DNA from 2 places in the Bradyrhizobium sp. B097 genome. Region 1 is predicted to be linked to the other one. Evidence: riboswitches for the same ligand, from Rfam matches in the RefSeq annotation. Region 1 holds a riboswitch; the other holds the start of a gene.

What was found. Region 1 has a riboswitch for ZMP and ZTP ahead of AAFG07_RS18770 (tetrahydrofolate dehydrogenase/cyclohydrolase catalytic domain-containing protein). Riboswitches for the same ligand answer to the same signal wherever they lie in the genome.
Region 2: another riboswitch for ZMP and ZTP. It lies ahead of glyA (serine hydroxymethyltransferase); the one in region 1 lies ahead of AAFG07_RS18770 (tetrahydrofolate dehydrogenase/cyclohydrolase catalytic domain-containing protein).

Annotation. Positions count from the first base shown of each region.
Region 1 covers NZ_CP152412.1:4,013,108-4,017,599, forward strand. Annotated here, with positions in the region: gene AAFG07_RS18755 (hypothetical protein) at 1-60, shown strand, start outside; gene AAFG07_RS18760 (hypothetical protein) at 382-900, shown strand; gene AAFG07_RS18765 (hypothetical protein) at 1,023-1,439, opposite strand; ZMP/ZTP riboswitch at 1,656-1,735, shown strand; gene AAFG07_RS18770 (tetrahydrofolate dehydrogenase/cyclohydrolase catalytic domain-containing protein) at 1,751-2,614, shown strand; gene AAFG07_RS18775 (MaoC/PaaZ C-terminal domain-containing protein) at 2,766-3,212, shown strand; gene AAFG07_RS18780 (zinc-ribbon domain containing protein) at 3,355-3,777, shown strand; gene AAFG07_RS18785 (hypothetical protein) at 3,988-4,281, shown strand; gene AAFG07_RS18790 (hypothetical protein) at 4,491-4,492, shown strand, end outside.
Region 2 covers NZ_CP152412.1:1,781,395-1,785,886, forward strand. Annotated here, with positions in the region: gene AAFG07_RS08205 (c-type cytochrome) at 1-274, shown strand, start outside; gene glyA (serine hydroxymethyltransferase) at 408-1,685, opposite strand; ZMP/ZTP riboswitch at 1,720-1,805, opposite strand; gene AAFG07_RS08215 (ankyrin repeat domain-containing protein) at 1,890-2,804, opposite strand; gene bla (class A beta-lactamase) at 2,956-3,873, opposite strand; gene AAFG07_RS08225 (LysR family transcriptional regulator) at 3,973-4,492, shown strand, end outside.

The DNA.
Region 1 (4,492 bases):
TTCGTAAATGTTAACGCAAACAAGGCGAGATGCACGGTCGTGACCGCCAGCCGCGCCTAGAGCACTTTCGGTTCTGATTTAATCAGAACCGAAGCTCTAGCTTCTTGTTTTGACGCGTTTTCTTCACGCGAACCGGTACCCACTTCGCTCGAAAACGCTCCAAACCCTGCATCCCGAAAAAGTGACCGGGAATTGACTTGCCGGGTGAACCGTAACGGCCAGGCAGGAACTAACTAATAAGCCGACCGTTAGAGAACGACCCGGAAGCGCAGGATGGCGTCTGTCCGGGTGATCATGCGCAGACGATGAATTCGTTGCGCGATGACAAGATGTCGTCGCGTCGAGTTGAACCGCGCCCGTAGCGCGGGGGGAGCTACCAAAATGCCTGTGGCGCGTTATTTCCTGTTCGTTGGTGGCGTGCTGCTCGCGCTGCTCTTTGTCGTCAATGCCATCGTACCGCAGGAGGCCGTGGTCGCCAGCCAGGGCCTGTCGTCGCCCGGCGTCGACAGCAAGACCATGGTACGCATCAAGTCGACCCAGAAACTGCCGGAGCGGGTGGTGTACGACACCAACCTGCCGACCATCGTTCCGTCGCAGGTGAACGCGGTCGCCGCAGCGACCCCGGCGGCTGCCAGCGATGCGTCGGCGCAGGCCCGCGTGCGTGACACGTTCGCCCAGTTCATTCCGCCTGAGAAGGCTGACGCGCGCAAGGGGCCGGTCGTGGCCGAGGCGAAGCCGGCCGAGCAGCCGGTGCAGGCGCCGAAGAAGCGCAAGATTGCGCGCAGCCATGTCCATTCCCAGCAGCCGATGCGGCTGGCCCAGCCCGGCATGTATCAGCCGTACCGTGTCGCGCAGCAGCAGCCGCGCATGGGCTTCTTCGGCGGCTTCGGTACCTGGTAGACCAGGACACGCCGCAATCGCAATCGATACGCCGCCGCAAACACTTGCGGCGGCATTTTCATGTCCGCGAGATCAGGCGAGCAACCGGTTGCGGGAAAGCGTCCCCGGTTGGCCGGAAACGGTTAGCGCGGCAGGCGCGGAATCTTGTCGGCGAAGCCGTTGTAGCAGGTCAGCCGCTCGTCCTCTTCCTTGACGAACCGGCACTCGGCGACGCCCTTGGCAGGGGCGGCCTTCGGCTTGGGCTGCGGCTTGAAGATCTCGTCGTAGCACATCAGCCGCTCCTTGGTGGCGTCGTCGATGTCCTGGCAGGCCTGGAGCTTCTGCGCCACCGACTGAGGCTTGCCGGGTGCTGCGGCCTTCTCGCCCTTCTTGGCCGCCGATTTCTTGCCGACCTGGACCAGCGGCTTGTCGCCGACCATCGGTTGTGGGGCCGCTGCCGGCTTGTCGGCGGCGGGGGGTGGTGTGGTGGCTGGAGCGGTGCCTTGGGCAAGCGCGGCAGCCGGGCAGAGGAGCGCCAGCGCGAGGATGATATGTCTCATGGTGAAAATGTCCGAAGTGGCGTGATGACCGGAAGGATGGCGCCGGGGATCGGAAAAGCCCGGCAAGCGCCGAGGCTTATCGCAAGTTCTGCCCGAATCCTACCCCCGGCGGGGGCCCGCCCGGCACCGATCCACCGGCAAAAACAGGGGCAATTCCTCGCCGGTTCGCCGCAAGGGAGCGTGATTTGCGTTTGCCGGGCCGGGCGGCTATGACGGCGCCATCTGCGCGACTGGCGCTTGGATGGACCACCATCGGGGAGCGCAGAGACTGAACGCCGCGCGCCTGGGCACCGCTTCGAAACGGAGGTGCCATGACGGCGAACATTCTTGATGGGCATGCACATGCCCAAATTGTCATCGACAAGCTTGCGAGCGAACTGGACCGGCTGCCCCGCGCGCCCGGGCTCACGGTCGTGCTGGTTGGCTATGACCCGGCGAGCCAGATCTACGTACAGAGCAAGGTCAGGATGGCCGAGCAGCTTGGTCTGCGCGGCGAGGTCGAACGCCTGCCGGATGACGCCAGCGAGGCCGATCTGCTCGCCAGGATCGACGCGCTCAACGCACGCGACGATATCGACGGCATCCTGATCCAGCTGCCGCTGCCGGCGCATATCGACGCCTTGCGCGTGATGGCGGCAGTCGATCCCGCGAAGGATGTCGACGGCCTGCATGCGTTGAACGCAGGCCGGCTGTTTCACGGCGACGATGCCTTGGTGCCGTGCACGCCGCTCGGCTGTCTCCGGCTGATCAAGTCGATCCGGCCTGACCTCACCGGCGCTCATGCCGTGGTAATCGGCAGTTCCAACATCGTTGGCAAGCCGATGGCCGCGCTGTTGCTGCAGGAGCAGGCGACCGTGACGCAGACCCACATCCACACCCGCGGCATCAGCAAGATCTGCCGCCAGGCCGATATCCTGGTCAGCGCGGTGGGGAAGGCTGGGCTCGTGCGCGGCGACTGGATCAAGCCGCAGGCCATCGTGATCGACGTCGGCACCACGCGGGTCGAGAAGCCGGACGGCGGCTACGCGGTGTGCGGCGACGTCTTCTTCGACGAAGCGGTGCAGGTCGCCGGCGCGATCACGCCGGTGCCGCGCGGCGTCGGCCCGATGACGATCGCCTGCCTGATGGAGAACACCGTGAAGGCCGCAAAGGCGAGGGCAGCGCGGCTGCAATAGCCGCGGGGAGCCTGCAGCGAGACGCGAGCGGCCGGCGCCGCGCGCGTCTCGTCTTTGCGCACGAAGTCCGGCGCGCGAAGGACATGACGCCGGAGGTCATGGAAAGCCTGCAGCATTGGTCTATCGTCGCGCGACAGAACGGAGGCGCGCGATGCTGTATGCGGAAGATCCCACCGAGGGCCAGACATTCCAGCTTGGTACCTACACGATCGGCGAAGCCGAGATCCTTGAGTTCGCCGGCAAATATGATCCGGTGCCGATCCATACCGATCCTGTTGCAGCTGCGGCGGGCCCGTTCGGCGGCCTGATCGCAAGCGGCTTCAACACCATTGCGATCTATCAGCGGCTCGTCGTGGAGGCGATCTGGACCAAGGTGGCGGGCATCGTCGGGCGGAGCTTCGAGATCCGCTTGCCGAGCCCGGTTCGCCCGGGCGCCACGCTCACCGGCCAATCCCGGATCCAGAAAATCACCATCAGGCCGGAGCGGCGCGACGCCGTCGTGATCTTCAAGACGGAGCTTGTCAACGACGAGCAGCGTCCGGTTCTTGTCCTGGTGCTCGATGCGCTGATCCGCATGCGGCCGGCGGAGCAGACGTAACCCAGCCCGGATCAATCTGGCCGCCCGGCACTGCTGCGGCTACCATGGCAAGCCTGCGCCGGACTGCAGCCTATCAGTGGCGTCGCCCTGATATGGCCGGGCGGCAAATTCGTCGATGCGGTGCAAGCCGGATGGTATGGGCGTGAAGCGCAGCAAGCAGACGCGGGGCGAGATCGAAGCCAAACAGCGCAAAGCTGAGGAATGGCGTCGCACGCTGGCACAACGCGCCGCCGAACGGCAGCGCTTGCGCGACTACAAGATCGCGCTGGCGCGCGACGAGGTTCCGGTGGTCACGAGCCAGCTCGCGCCGACGAACAGCTATTCGACTCCTGATTTCGTCGAACGCGGAACCTATCGGCCCGAGCCGTTCGTCTGCAAGGATTGCGGCGTTGCCGAGGTGTGGACGCCGTTGCAGCAGAAATGGTGGTACGAGACCGCCAAGGGCGACGTGTTCACCAAGGCCGTGGCCTGCCGGGCCTGCCGCACCCGGGCGCGCGCACGCAAATCCGCCGCGCGCCGCGTGCATCTGGCAGGGCTCGCCAGGAAGAAGCCTTCCGCCTCGTAGAGAGTGGGCATGCCCAGCGTCGTGCCACACACACACACACACACAGCGATGGATGTGGAACCCGCGCGCACGCGGTCAATGCGTCGCGCGTGCGGAACGTTTCGTTGCCTGATCGGTTCGAGACTTCGAAGCCCCCGGCGAGGGGTGCGGGCGGGGAGGAAGCAGCCAGGGAAACATCCAAGGCCGGAACCAACAAAGAAGGAGCAGCGGATGAAGCTTAATTCCACGCAAGTCAAGCAGACCATGACGCAATTGAACGCGCAGGTGCTTCCGGATGATCATCCGGCGGTGGCGCAGCTGAACAGCGTGTTCGGCGAGCACACATTCTTCGTCGACACCACCGGGCTCAAGGTGCTCGAACCCGCCCAGACCTCCGACATGCCGGGGCAGACCGGCGAGGTGGTGAGCCTAGCCGAGTGGAGCGATCCGGAGCTGACGTCGCTGCGGCCGCACGAGCCCGAACCGACCGGCGTGCTCATCACGCTTGAACCCAGCAAGCACTGAAGCGAAACGCGATCACACAAAGAGATTGGAGCATGATCCGATTCAATCGGATCGTGCTTCTGAGTGCCGCATCGGACGGCACCGCAATCGGCCTTCTTGATGGCGACAGTCTCCAACGTCACATCAAGAGGTGCCAAAAGTCACATGGCAAATCAGCATCGCCTGCGTATGCATCGGTTCGAGATGGGTACCCGGGCGGTGAGGGGCAGAT
Region 2 (4,492 bases), 2.2 Mb from region 1:
GCCGAATCTCGGCCAGCCCAGCGCGCCCAAGGACGTCGCAGCGAAGGCGCTCAGCGCCAGCGCTTCGGTCGGTTGCCCGGCCTGCCACCTCGATCGGTTCCAGGGCGACGGCACGGTGCCGCGGCTCGCCGGGATGGGACGGGACTACCTCGCGAAAACCATCGCCGATTTCCGCACCCGCGCGCGCGGCAACAATCCCGGCATGTCGGACCTGATGCTGGCGACCTCGCCCGACGACCTCACCGCGCTGGTGGATTATCTGGCGGGGCTTTAGCGGCGGGCAAGCTCAGCCTCACGCGAGCGCAGGGCTATCGCATATGTGTTCTTGGCGGTCGAGGTCGGACGCCGGCGCCCGATCCCGTTCTGTGCGTCTGCGCGCCAAGTTGCGGTTGCTGGCGTAGAGCCGATCAGTTCGGTCGAGACCTGGACACCACGCCTGGAACAGGAAAGGCTCGGCACATCTCGATGCACTCCGACCTGAGACGCGCGAGGACCGCATCGTCTCCGTTCGCCTGCAGAGCCCCCGCAATGAACTCGGCGATGCGGCGCATTTCGGGGTCTCCCATGCCGCGCGTGGTCGCCGCCGGTGTCCCAAGGCGAATACCGCTTGGCCTGAGCGGCGGGCGCGGATCGTCTGGAATAACCTGCTTGTTTGTCGTGATGGCGATGGCATCGAGCACGTCCTCGGCTGCTCGCCCGTCCAATCCGACGGATGCGACCGTATCGACGACCATCATGTGATTATCCGTCCCGTCCGTGACCAGCTTCATCCTGCGTTCCATCAGCGCGCCGGCAAGAACCTTCGCGTTGCGCAGAACCTGTCGCGCGTAAACCTGGAAATCCGAGGTCGCCGCCTTCTTGAGCGTCACGGCAATCCCGGCCACGACGTTCATGTGAGGTCCGCCCTGCAAACCTGGAAAGACGGAAGCATCGATCCGACCGGCATTCTCCTTCCGGCATAGGATGATCCCGCCGCGGGGGCCGCGCAGTGTCTTGTGGGATGTCGTCGTCATGATGTCGAAGCCGGCATCAAGCGGATTGCGCATGACATTAGCGGCAACCAATCCGCCATAGTGGCTCACGTCAGCCATCGTGAGCGCGCCGACTTCGTCGGCGATACTCTTGAACGCCGCATAGTCCAGGTCGCGCGGATAGGAGCTGTAGCCGCACAACACCATCTTCGGACGTGCTTCACGCGCAATCGCGCGCAATTCATCGAAATCGATCGCGCCGTTTGACGGGGCCGTCTTGTAGCGAACGAAGTTGAACAAGCGCCCCATGTGGGACACTGGCGCGCCGTGGGTGAGATGACCGCCGTGGGACAGATCCATGGCGAGAATCGTGTCGCCAGGCTGCAATAGGCCGAGATAGACGGCCTGATTCATCGGTGATCCGGAAAGCGGCTGAACGTTGGCGTGCTCGGCACGAAAAAGCGAGCAGGCCCGCTGGCGTGCGAGGTTCTCGATGCTGTCGGTATACTGCTGGCCGCCGTAGTACCTGCGTCCCGGATATCCCTCGGAGTATTTATTGGTGAAGACCGATCCGAGCAGCTCAAGCACCTCCGGGTAGGTGTAATTCTCGGACGGAATCAGTTCGACGCCGTCCTGTTGACGACGCTCTTCCCCTATAAGGGCGGCAGCGATCTCTTGATCGTTGATGGACAGTTCGTTGCGAAATGACGGCATGCTCGGGCTCCTCAACACGCTGTTTTTCCAGCAGATTGGTTGCCCAGGCGATCGGCGTTGGAACCCTTCGCGCTTCCCCGTGGTCGATTCCACGTTAGCTCGCCAGTCGCGCGATAGGACGAATGAGCACGGAGACTCTTCGTAGAGAAAAATTTAGCCCACCTGCGGACCTTTCGCAACTCATGAGTCCATCGCGCGCATGCCTCAGCGCGGCGTCAGCTCCTCGCGCAGCGCCGACAGGATGGTGAGATCGGCGGCGTGCTTGCCGGCCTTGTCGGCCAGCGCCGCATCGGCGCCGTGGGCCAGCAACGCTTTCGCGATCGCCGGATGGTTGCCCTCGGCGGCGATCATCAGCGCCGTGCGTCCCCGCGCATCGCGATCGTCGACCCTGGCGCCTGCGTCCAGGAGATACGCGACGACCTCGAGCGCCTGTGCCTCCGGCACGGTCTCGTCCGGTCCAGCCGCCCACATCAGGAGCGTGAGATCGTTGGCGTAGCGCGCGTTGATGTCGATATCGAGCGCGAGCAACTGCTTGACGATGCCGATCTGGCCGCCGGCGGCCGCGTACACGATCGGTGGCTTGCCGGTGTCGTCAGCCTTGCGGCCGTCGGCGCCGTGCGCCAGCAGCATGCGCACCACCATGTCGCGGCCGGCATAGGCGGCGGCCGCGACTGGGGAAGCACCGCTGCGCCCAGTGAGATTGACGTCGGCGCCGCGGTCGATCAGCCGCTGCACGATCGCGACATGGCCGCGCTCGGCCGCAAGATACAGCGCGGTCGATCCCGCGAGGTTGCGGGCATCGACCGGCGCGCCACGGGCCAGCAGCAGGTCGATCATGTCGAGATGGCCGGAGCGGGCGGCGTGGCTCAGCGGCCTTGCACCGAGCCGGTCCCGCGCATCGACCGAGGCGCCGCCATCGAGCAGCGCGGTGGCGAGGTTGACGCAATCGGCATTGGCCGCCGCGAACAAGGTCAGCGAGATCTCGACTGCGCTGAGCTGCGCCTTGTCGGTTTCGTATTTGCGGATCAGCTCGCGGCACCGCGCCGGGTCGGCCGCCGCGAGGCTGGTGTGGGTACTGCCGGCAACCAACAGCGCGGCGAGGGCGATGCGGCGATACAAGACGTGTCCTCCGTATGGCTTGCTATCAGCATCGCCATTCGGATTGAGCGTCGCATGATCCTTGGTTGCTGCCAAGCTGCCCGTCGATTTTCAAGCCGCGCAGGGATGTCGCGCCGCGCAGCGCCGTTGCGCCGCGCGGCGTTGTGCGGCTCTAGCCGGTCTGTCCGGTGCTCGCATTGGCAACGGCGCGCGCGACATTGGCGATCACCTCGTTGCACTTCTCCATCGGAGCGCTTGCCCCGGTCAGGTAGACCGTCACCACGATCGGCTTGCGGCCGGGCGGCCAGAACACGCCAATATCGTTATAGGTGCCGCGCTCGCCGGTGCCGGTCTTGTCGCCAACCCGCCAGTCGCGCGGCACGCCGGCGCGCAGCCTCGTGTCGCCAGTCTTGTTGGCGACCATCCAGTCCACGAGTTTCTGGCGCGAGGCGGCCTGCAGGACATCGCCGATCACCACGCGCTGCAGATTCTTCAGCATCGCGACTGGGCTCGTCGTGTCGCGCGGATCACCCGGCACGGCTTCATTTAGCGCTACCTCCCAGCGATCGAGCCGGCTGACATTGTCGCCGATGGTGCGGAAGAAGCTGGTGAAGCCGGCAGGCCCGCCTATCTCGCGCAGCAGCAGGTTGGCAGCGGTATTGTCGCTGAGGGTAATGGCGGCCTCGCAGAGTTCGGACAGCGTCATGCTCGATCCGACGTGCTGCTTGGCCACCGGCGCATAGGCCAAGATATCCTTGGCCTCAACCTGCACGCGCTGGTCGAGGCTGGATTCGCCGCGGTCGACCCGGTGCAGCACCGCGGCCGAGGCCAGCGCCTTGAAGGTGCTGCACATCGGGAACCGCTCGTCACCGCGCTGGCTCGCGCGCAATCCGGTCTCCATGTCGAGCGCGGCGACGCCGAGCCGGCCGCTGGTCGCGAGCTCAATGCGCGCAAACTCCTCCTGCAGCCGCCGCGCCGGTTCGCCTGGTCCCGCCGCTGCGCTCTGTCCTGCCGCGGCGCTTGGCCGCGGCAAAGTGCAGGAAACCGCAAGGCCCAGCGCGCGCAATCCGAATGTCCGTCTCGTCAGCATCTCTCGTCCCCGTTGGCGGCGCGAAACTGCCCAACGGCGTGACGGCGCACAAACAATCATTTATACAACGAGGCATGAGGAAAACTTGGTCATGACGCCGTGCGCCGGCATCTCCCGCTGAACGCATTGCGCGCCTTCGAGGCCTCCGCGCGGCTATTGAGCTTCACCCGCGCGGGCCTGGAATTGCGCGTGACGCAAACCGCGATCAGCCATCAGGTCAAGCAGCTCGAGGATCTCTTGGGCGCGAGCCTGTTCCGCCGCCTGCCGCGCGGGCTGGTGCTCACCGACGAAGGGCTGGCGCTGCTGCCGGTGCTATCAGACGCGCTCGACCGGATCGGTGCCGCGATCGATCGCATCGAAGCCAAAGGCACGCGCGAGGTCGTCACCGTCGGCTGCGTCACGACGTTTGCGACCGGGTGGCTGCTGCAACGGGTCGATCGCTTCAAGCGCGCGCATCCCTATATCGACCTGCGTCTGCTCACCAACAACAACCGCGTCGACATTGCGGGCGACGGGCTCGATCTTGCGCTGCGCTTCGGCGACGGCTCCTGGCACGGCACCGAGGCGATCCATCTGTTGTCCGCGCCGCTCTCGCCGGTGTGCTGCGCCGACGTGGCGG